Regions from separate parts of the Desulfosporosinus sp. SYSU MS00001 genome, predicted to be linked through region 1. Evidence: riboswitches for the same ligand, from Rfam matches in the RefSeq annotation. Region 1 holds a riboswitch; the other holds the start of a gene.
What was found. Region 1 has a riboswitch for molybdenum cofactor ahead of moaA (GTP 3',8-cyclase MoaA). Riboswitches for the same ligand answer to the same signal wherever they lie in the genome.

Region 1 (4,115 bases):
TATCGGGAGTGGCACATTCGCTCGCTTCCCCCTTGAGAATTTGAATACCATGCGGCAAAGCCGAAGAAATCGCTGTAAAGCATTCGCGAACAGCCTTAGGACTTCCTGGCATATTGATAATAAGAGTTCGCTTTCTGATGACAGCCACCGCTCTGCTCAGCATCGCTTTTGGAGTCGCTTTTAAACTTTCTTGACGCATCACTTCCGCTATGCCCGGTACTAAACGATCAGCGACAGCCAGTGTTGCTTCTGGCGTGACATCTCGGGGGGAGAACCCAGTACCGCCGGTCGTCAATATCAAATCCAGGTTAATTTCATCGGCCCACTTACACAGGGTTTTTTCAAGGAGCAATTGATCATCAGGAAGAACCGCATATTCAACAACCTCCCACCCCATTTCCCGAACCATCTGTTTTAAGGCGGGACCTGAATGATCTTCTCGTTCTCCGCGTGAGCCTTTATCACTTGCCGTAATTATTCCAACTCTTACCACTATTCGATCACCTCAATAGTATCCCCTACACGAACTGCTCCGCCTTCCAGTAAGCGAATAAAAATCCCTTCCTTGGGCATGACACAATCTCCCGCTTGATAGTAGATGGCGCATTTAGAGTGACATTCTTTGCCGATTTGAGTTACTTCGCCAATACTTGATGCACCTATTTTTAACTTTGTGCCGATGGGAAGCGAAAATAATTCCAACCCTTCCGTCGTTAAGTTCTCAGCAAAATCTCCGGGACCAACGTCCAACCCTTTGTCCTGCATGGCCTTGATGCTTTCCATCCCTAACAAACTGACCATTCGGTGCCAATTCCCGCCATGAGCATCGCCTTCCAGTCCAAAACCGACCTTTAAGATTCCCTCACCTATATTTTTTTTACGCATTCCTTTTCGTTCACTTACGCAGACTGCAACAATTTTACCCACCTTCATCGTCCCTCTTTCTCTGAATATTCCATTTTACTCGCCCTTTATAAGAAGAACCTGACCAATATGATATTTATAATTGTTTAGCTTCTTATTGTACCTCTTGTTCTTGCCTTTGATCAGCGCAAAAAATGTCCACTTTTGCCGCCCTGTTTTTCTACCAAATATATTTCTCCGATCGTCATGGATTTATCAATGGCTTTACACATATCATAGATGGTCAAGGCGGCAATACTCACAGCCGTCAGGGCCTCCATTTCAACTCCTGTTTTTCCTTGAACTTTTACAATCGCTTCAATCTCAACTTCTCCCGGGTCTTTAAAATTGAAGCTCAGTTTGGCACCTGTTATTCCCAAAGGATGACACATGGGAATTAGCTGGGAAGTCTGTTTGGCAGCCATAATTCCTGCAACCTGAGCAACTGCCAAGACATCTCCTTTAGCAATACCCCCGCTGCGAATTCGATCTAAAGTCTCTTGCTTCATCTGGACGGTTCCATGAGCTACTGCAACTCGAGAAGTTTCTGCTTTATCACTGACATCGACCATACGGGCACGCCCTTGTTCATCAAAATGAGTTAAATCATTCATCCTCTAACCTCCGATTTGAGACATAATACGCTGGCCCTGCAGAGCTTCTTCATTCATATGATGCTCAGCAGGCTTACGCCATACTGCTTGGGCAACTATATCCAACAGATCTTGATCTGAACTGCCATTTCGCAGCGCTTCCCTTAAATCAATTTCCAATTTACTATGCAAACACGGCCTGAGTTTGCCGTCAGGTGTTAAACGTATGCGATTACAGGTACTGCAAAAATGACGACTTAAAGCACTGATAAACCCAATACTTCCTTTAAAGTCACGGAGCTGGAAGTATTCTGCCGGACCCCCGCCTAAAATCTCTTTTGAAGGAACATATTGCTTAATTCCTAACAATTCTTTCATCTCTTGTATAGGAACAAAATCACTTCGTCTTTCGGAACTTGAGCCAATCGGCATGAGTTCTATGAAACGGATATGAATGGGATACTGCTTGGCTAGTGTTAAAAAACCAGGCAGATCTTGAGTATTGAAATCACGGACAACGACAACATTAACTTTTACCGGTTTCAGCCCAGCTTCAAGAGAACGGAAAATTCCTTGAATCACCTTCGAAACATCTCCGCCGCGTGTAATCTCAGCAAACCGCTCAGGATTCATCGTATCCAAACTAATATTTACACGCCGTACACCTGCAGCTTTTAAATCAAAGGCCATTTCAGAAAGCAACAGTCCATTGGTGGTAAGCATTAAATCATCAACTCCGGGGATTTGTGATCCTTTGCTCAGGAACTCCAAAATCCCTCTGCGGACAAGCGGTTCTCCCCCTGTGATGCGAAAACGATGAAACCCCAGCTGCGTACTAAGCCTCATTAAGCGAAGAATTTCTTCAAAAGTAAGAATGTCCTCATGAGGCATCCATGCTACGCCTTGACTTGGCATGCAGTACTTACAGCGAAGATTACATCGATCAGTTACGGAAATCCTTAGATAGTCAATTTGCCTTTGAAATTGATCCTGCATAAAATCCCCCTCTTATTATTACAAGATAAATAAAAAAAAGCCACGGTCTGTAAACAACCGGGGGATTATTTCCTCCTGTCAACAGACTCCTTTCCAATGGGAGATATTACAGTTTCCCGTAATACCCGAGTGTCTTAAACACTTGTCTGGTTCTCATAGCCTTTGCCTTAGAAAAGCCAGCTTCGGAGCATTCAAAATTTTTCAAACCTTCATACCATGAAAAAACATAACTAATGAATCGTTATAAGTTGTCCAATTGCAACACTTATTATATTAAGTGTTCCTTATACTTTTCGAGATAAGACACCAAAATCCTCTATATTTTTCAGTATCAGATTTTAAAGAAAAAATGATTTAGATTTGTCTTAAAATATTGTAAACTAGAGTTAACAGGGTACGAGGAGGTATACATGACTAAGGAAATAGTAACTCATACCATCTTAAAAGCCAACGGCCTTCAGCTTGAAGAGGTTGAAGACTGTATAGTCCAAGAGATTCCCCTGACCGTTCACTATAACGGGGAAGAAATTGCTACCCTTTTATGTTCTCCTTCACAAACCGAAGAACTAACCTTAGGTTTTTTACTCAATGAGGGCTTTATCCAAACTCCCAATGACGTCTATGAACTTCGCCAGGACCCTGCTGATCATTTAGTATGGATCGAAGGTAAACCATGCCTTTTGCAAAAGGAACTTATGAGCAAACGTTTTGTTTCAGCTTGCTGTGGAAAAAGCCGAGCTTCATTTTGCTTCGCTAACGATGCACTTATGGTTAAACCCCTCGTCTCAACTTATCGTATTTCTCTTGAAGAAGCCTACAAATACGCCGGTTTTTTACAGTACCATCTTCCGCTTTTTCAGGCAACCGGAGGAGTCCACAGCGGTGGGGTAGGACATCAAGGCGAAGTGATCTTAACCAGTTACGACATCGGCCGCCATAACGTTTTTGACAAATTAAACGGCAGTGCCTTTCGCTCCGGATTACAGCTTGAAAACCATGTTATTTTCTTTAGCGGCCGAGTATCTTCTGAAATTCTTTTAAAAGTTGCTAAAATGAAAGTTCCCATTCTCATCGCCCGTGGTGCCCCAACTGATATGGCGTTATCTCAGGCCGCCGCCTTAAACATTACTGTCATTGGCTTTGCACGGGAACAGCGCTTGAATATCTATACCTGTCCCGAACGAATTATCGTTTAAGGATATTTAACCATTCCTGCGGAGTATTCACATTACAAAAAACATCACCTAAACCCGAAAAACTCGTTAGTTCAGTTTCCTCCACATATTTTATGGAACATGCAGAGAACAAATCGGTAATCTTGAGGCGACCGGCCTCAAGATTTTTTTTAATTTCCGGCAGGCAGTTCCGACGATAAAAAGCATGGAGAGGATGAATTACTGACTGAAACCGTGGAACGACGACATCATAGTCTGGTGCCCAACGAAACAGAAAGCGGATAAGCTCTCCTTGCAGAAAAGGCATATCACAAGCGACAAAAAAAACAGAAGAGTTGTGGGCAGCTTTCAAACCCTGATAAAGTCCTGCCAACGGTCCCTGATTACGATGTTCATCTTGAATAACCGAAAAATTGTAGTCCTTATAAAGTTCCGGCTCATTACTGCT
Region 2 (4,115 bases), on a different contig from region 1:
TTTCGGGAAGAACGGTCCCTTAGGCGTGTTTCTTGAACAGTTCTTTCATACTAGAGTTGTTTTTACCATAGAAGGAGCGGTGATCGCGGCAGTTGTGGTTTCCTTTCCTTTAATGTACCAATCTGTAAGGGTTGCCATGGAAAATGTTGACCAAAACCTGGAGAAGGCTGCCCGCACCTTAGGGGCGAGGGAAGTAAGGGTGTTTTTAACTATTACTTTGCCGCTGGCCTGGAATGGCATTATTGCCGGTTTGGTTCTGGCCTTCGCCCGGTCACTGGGGGAATTCGGGGCGACCTTGATGATCGCCGGCAATATCCCCGGCAGAACTCAAACCATGCCTCTGGCTATCTATTTTGCCAATGAATCGGGGGATATGCGTACGGCGAGTATCTTGGTTATTCTCATGACTGCCTTTAGCTTTCTGGTGATTTATGGCTTGAATCGCTGGGGAAAAGGAAAACGACGAGATGCGCGGGGAGGCGGGACAAATGCTTAAGGCTCATTTTAAGAAGAAATTACCCTCCTTTGAGCTGGAGGTTGATGTTTCCATCAGTAATGGTATTCTCGCTCTCGTCGGGCATTCCGGTGCCGGCAAGACGACAATTCTGCAATGTGTGGCAGGCCTTCAGACCCCATCTTGGGGTGAAATCGCAATTTCCAATAAGACAGTCTTCTCTTCCGAATTAGGGACAAATGTTCCTATTCGTAAACGGCGTATCGGGTATCTCTTTCAAGATTATGCTTTATTTCCCCATATGACGGTTGAGAAAAACGTCCTGTATGGCAAGCCGAAAAAAGGGAGTGCTTCCGAAAAAGTCCTTACCGCCGGAGATGTGCTGGAGATGCTCAAAATTGGACATCTGCGGAATCGCTATCCTAGTCAGATTTCAGGGGGAGAGAAACAGAGAGTTGCCCTTGCTCGGGCTTTAATGACGGAACCGGAATTATTGCTGCTCGATGAACCTCTCTCGGCTCTTGATCAAAACACCCGCAGCACCCTCCAACAAGAGCTGCTTAAGCTCCAAGCACAATGGAAGATTCCTTTTGTTCTCGTGACCCATGACCTTCAGGAAGCCGAAATGTTGGGCAATCAGATCATTAAAATTGATCATGGGCAACAGGAGATAATCAAGGAACAGGAAGAACAGGGAAAACTGGAACTAGTCAGGGGACTTAATAATGCCCGATGAGCGGATCTATCGTTTCTCAATATTATGTGCATGATTATAATGTGAAATTATTATGATGGGCATAGGGGGAGAAAATCCTCAGATGATGTTTCCGAAAATTTAATAATGTATCTCCGAGCCAGAAGGACCTAAAGAGCAAATGAGTGCATCCAAGGTCGCTGGACAGGATTTTTGATCCTCAGGGTGTCTCTGGAAACGGGTACGCCTTCACGTTTTGAAAAGGAGCAGCACGGAATACCGGTTGAATATCGGTTTAATAATGGCTCCCTTTTTAGGGAGCCATTATTTTGCTCAGACATATGTCGCGAACGGCACCTTTCTTTGAGCATCAGTGCAGCTAATCCCCGAAGACACTGTCTCCGTACCTGTTAGTCAAAAGTTTTTTTTAATGATAACCTTTAACGAAAAGGGAAAGGAGGATATTTTGTTTAGCTTTATAAGCGAAATGGATTTTTCACCATTATTGATTTCTCTCAGGGCGGCAACTTTGGCTACCCTTGTGACCTTCTTTTTCGGCCTGGCGGCTGCAAATTTTGTCTCAGTTTATCGGGGGAAATTTAAGGGGGTGATTGACGGCCTTCTTACCTTGCCTCTGGTTCTGCCTCCAACCGTCGTTGGATTTTTACTGCTTTTAGTTTTTGGCAGGAATGGTCCTCTGGGTAAATTTCTGCTGGGCCTTGGAATGACGGTCATCTTTTCCTGGCCGGCCACAGTTATTGCAGCTTCTGTTGTGGCATTTCCTTTAATGTATCGAACTGTGCGCAGTGCTTTTGAGCAAATTGACCCTACCCTTATTTATGCCGCTCGTACTTTGGGTGTCTCGGAATGGAAAATATTTTGGAGGATAACCATTCCTTTGGCCTGGCCGGGGGTAGCCGCCGGGACAGTATTAGCTTTCGCCAGGGCCTTAGGTGACTTTGGCGCTACTCTGATGATCGGCGGCAATATTCCGGGAGAAACACTGACGATCCCTGCGGCTATCTTTTTTGCCGCCGAAGGAGGAGATATGGAAAAGGCTCTGTTATGGGTGATCCTGATTTTTATTATTTCGTTGATCGTCATGACGTTAATGAATTATTGGTCAGACTTCCAGCGCAAGACTATTGTTGCAGGCGGCAGAGAATAAGATGGGATTGATTGTTGATATCCGCAAAGAATTAGCGGGTTTTGAACTCAAGGTTAACTTTGAAACTCAGGGAGAGGTTTTAGGCCTTTTGGGGGCTTCAGGTTCAGGCAAAAGCATGACGTTACGCTGTATTGCCGGTATAGAATCTCCTGATGAGGGGCGAATTGTCCTCAATGGCCGCGTTTTGTTTGATTCTCAAAAAGGCATTAATCTGCCTTGCCGGCGCAGGAAAGTCGGCTATGTCTTTCAAAATTACGCCTTGTTTCCTCATCTGACGGTGGAAGAAAATATTGGCTTCGGAATTGGGAAGCGGAAGCGGGAAGATCGTTTGGCGATCATTAAGGAAATGGTTAAGATGATAAAGTTGGAGGGCTTAGAAAAGAGATACCCCAGCCAGCTCTCAGGAGGCCAACAGCAGCGAGTTGCCCTGGCCAGGGCCTTGGGGGCAAAGCCTGAAGCCTTGCTTTTAGATGAACCCTTTTCAGCTCTGGATGATTATCTGAGAAACCACATGGTCAAACAATTAACGGAGACTTTGGCCGGGTATTCTGGGGCAACTTTGTTTGTGAGCCATAATATGGAGGAAGTCTATCGGGTATGCCAACGTTTGATTCTCTTGGCACGAGGGAAAATCGAAGGGAAAGGAGGGACGGAGGAGGTATTTAAAGCTCCCTCGTCGCTGGCGGCGGCCCAATTAACGGGGTGCAAAAATATTTCTCCTGCCAATTACATATCGCCTTTTAAGCTGGAAGCCCTAGCTTGGGGCATTACCTTGAACACTAATATTCAGCTCTCACGACAAGTTGCCCATGTAGGTGTTCGTGCCCATTTGATCGGAACTGCCGCCGGGGAAATGAGGGATAACGTATTTCACTGCCGGCTTAATTCGATAAGCGAAGGGCCTGCCAGAATATCGGTTTATCTGGCGGTAGAACAAGATCATTGGAGGCAGGGCAGCCAGCTGCTGGAATGGGAAATGACTCCGCAAATGTGGCGGGCAATGAAAGATCAGCCGCAGCCCTGGAGTTTACGAATTGCCCCCGAAGACCTGATTATTTTCTGAATATTCCTTTGATTTTAAAAAGAGAGGGAGGAAAATAAGATGTTTTCCGGAATTAAGAACCCAAAAGGAAATCGAGTAATCTTAGGAGTGCTTAGCTGCATTATTCTGCTCCTGTTAGTATCCGTCTCCGGGTGTGCAAGCAGTGTCAAGGATGCTTCAACTACAGCAGGCAGTGGTGCCGGCCAAAGCAAGCAAGTTAAACTTGTCATTTCTACAGCCCCTAGTCTAAAAGGTTCCTTTGATGAAATAAAAACTCTGTATGAGGCTAAAAATCCCCAAGTAGCCTTGACGTTTAATTACGGACCCTCTGGTTCACTGCAAAGTCAAATCGAGCAAGGGGCAGACACGGACATTTATATTTCTCAGGGTAAGCCCCAGATGGATGCTCTGGAACAAAAAGGGCTTATTCAGAAAGATTCAAGGGTCAATTTGTTAGGTGATGAACTGGTCTTAATTGTCAATAAGAATAATACTTCTATTAAAAGCTTTGCAGATTTAAGCAAGCCGGAGGTTAAGAAAATCGGCATCGGCGAAGCTAAAACTGTTCCGGCGGCTAAGACGACTCAGGAAACCCTAAAAAGTCTTAAATTGTGGGATAAATTACAACCTAAGATGGTCATTGGTAAAGATTTGATGCAAATTATGGCCTACGTCGAAACGGGAAATGCTGATGCCGGCTTTGTCTGGGATACCATAGCTATCACTTCGGATAAGGTGAAGGTTGTAGCAACTGCAC

Region 2: it holds a riboswitch for molybdenum cofactor, as region 1 does, so the genes downstream of both, modB (molybdate ABC transporter permease subunit) here and moaA (GTP 3',8-cyclase MoaA) in region 1, are expected to answer to the same signal.

What each region holds. Positions count from the first base shown of each region.
Region 1 is NZ_JBNFTW010000008.1:51,430-55,544, forward strand. It holds gene mog (molybdopterin adenylyltransferase) at 1-493, opposite strand, end outside; gene ACPUYX_RS14740 (MOSC domain-containing protein) at 493-927, opposite strand; gene moaC (cyclic pyranopterin monophosphate synthase MoaC) at 1,047-1,517, opposite strand; gene moaA (GTP 3',8-cyclase MoaA) at 1,521-2,492, opposite strand; molybdenum cofactor riboswitch at 2,562-2,692, opposite strand; gene fdhD (formate dehydrogenase accessory sulfurtransferase FdhD) at 2,903-3,688, shown strand; gene mobA (molybdenum cofactor guanylyltransferase) at 3,678-4,115, opposite strand, start outside.
Region 2 is NZ_JBNFTW010000001.1:240,694-244,808, forward strand. It holds gene modB (molybdate ABC transporter permease subunit) at 1-496, shown strand, start outside; gene ACPUYX_RS01130 (ATP-binding cassette domain-containing protein) at 489-1,190, shown strand; molybdenum cofactor riboswitch at 1,290-1,432, shown strand; gene modB (molybdate ABC transporter permease subunit) at 1,636-2,316, shown strand; gene ACPUYX_RS01140 (sulfate/molybdate ABC transporter ATP-binding protein) at 2,318-3,379, shown strand; gene modA (molybdate ABC transporter substrate-binding protein) at 3,419-4,115, shown strand, end outside.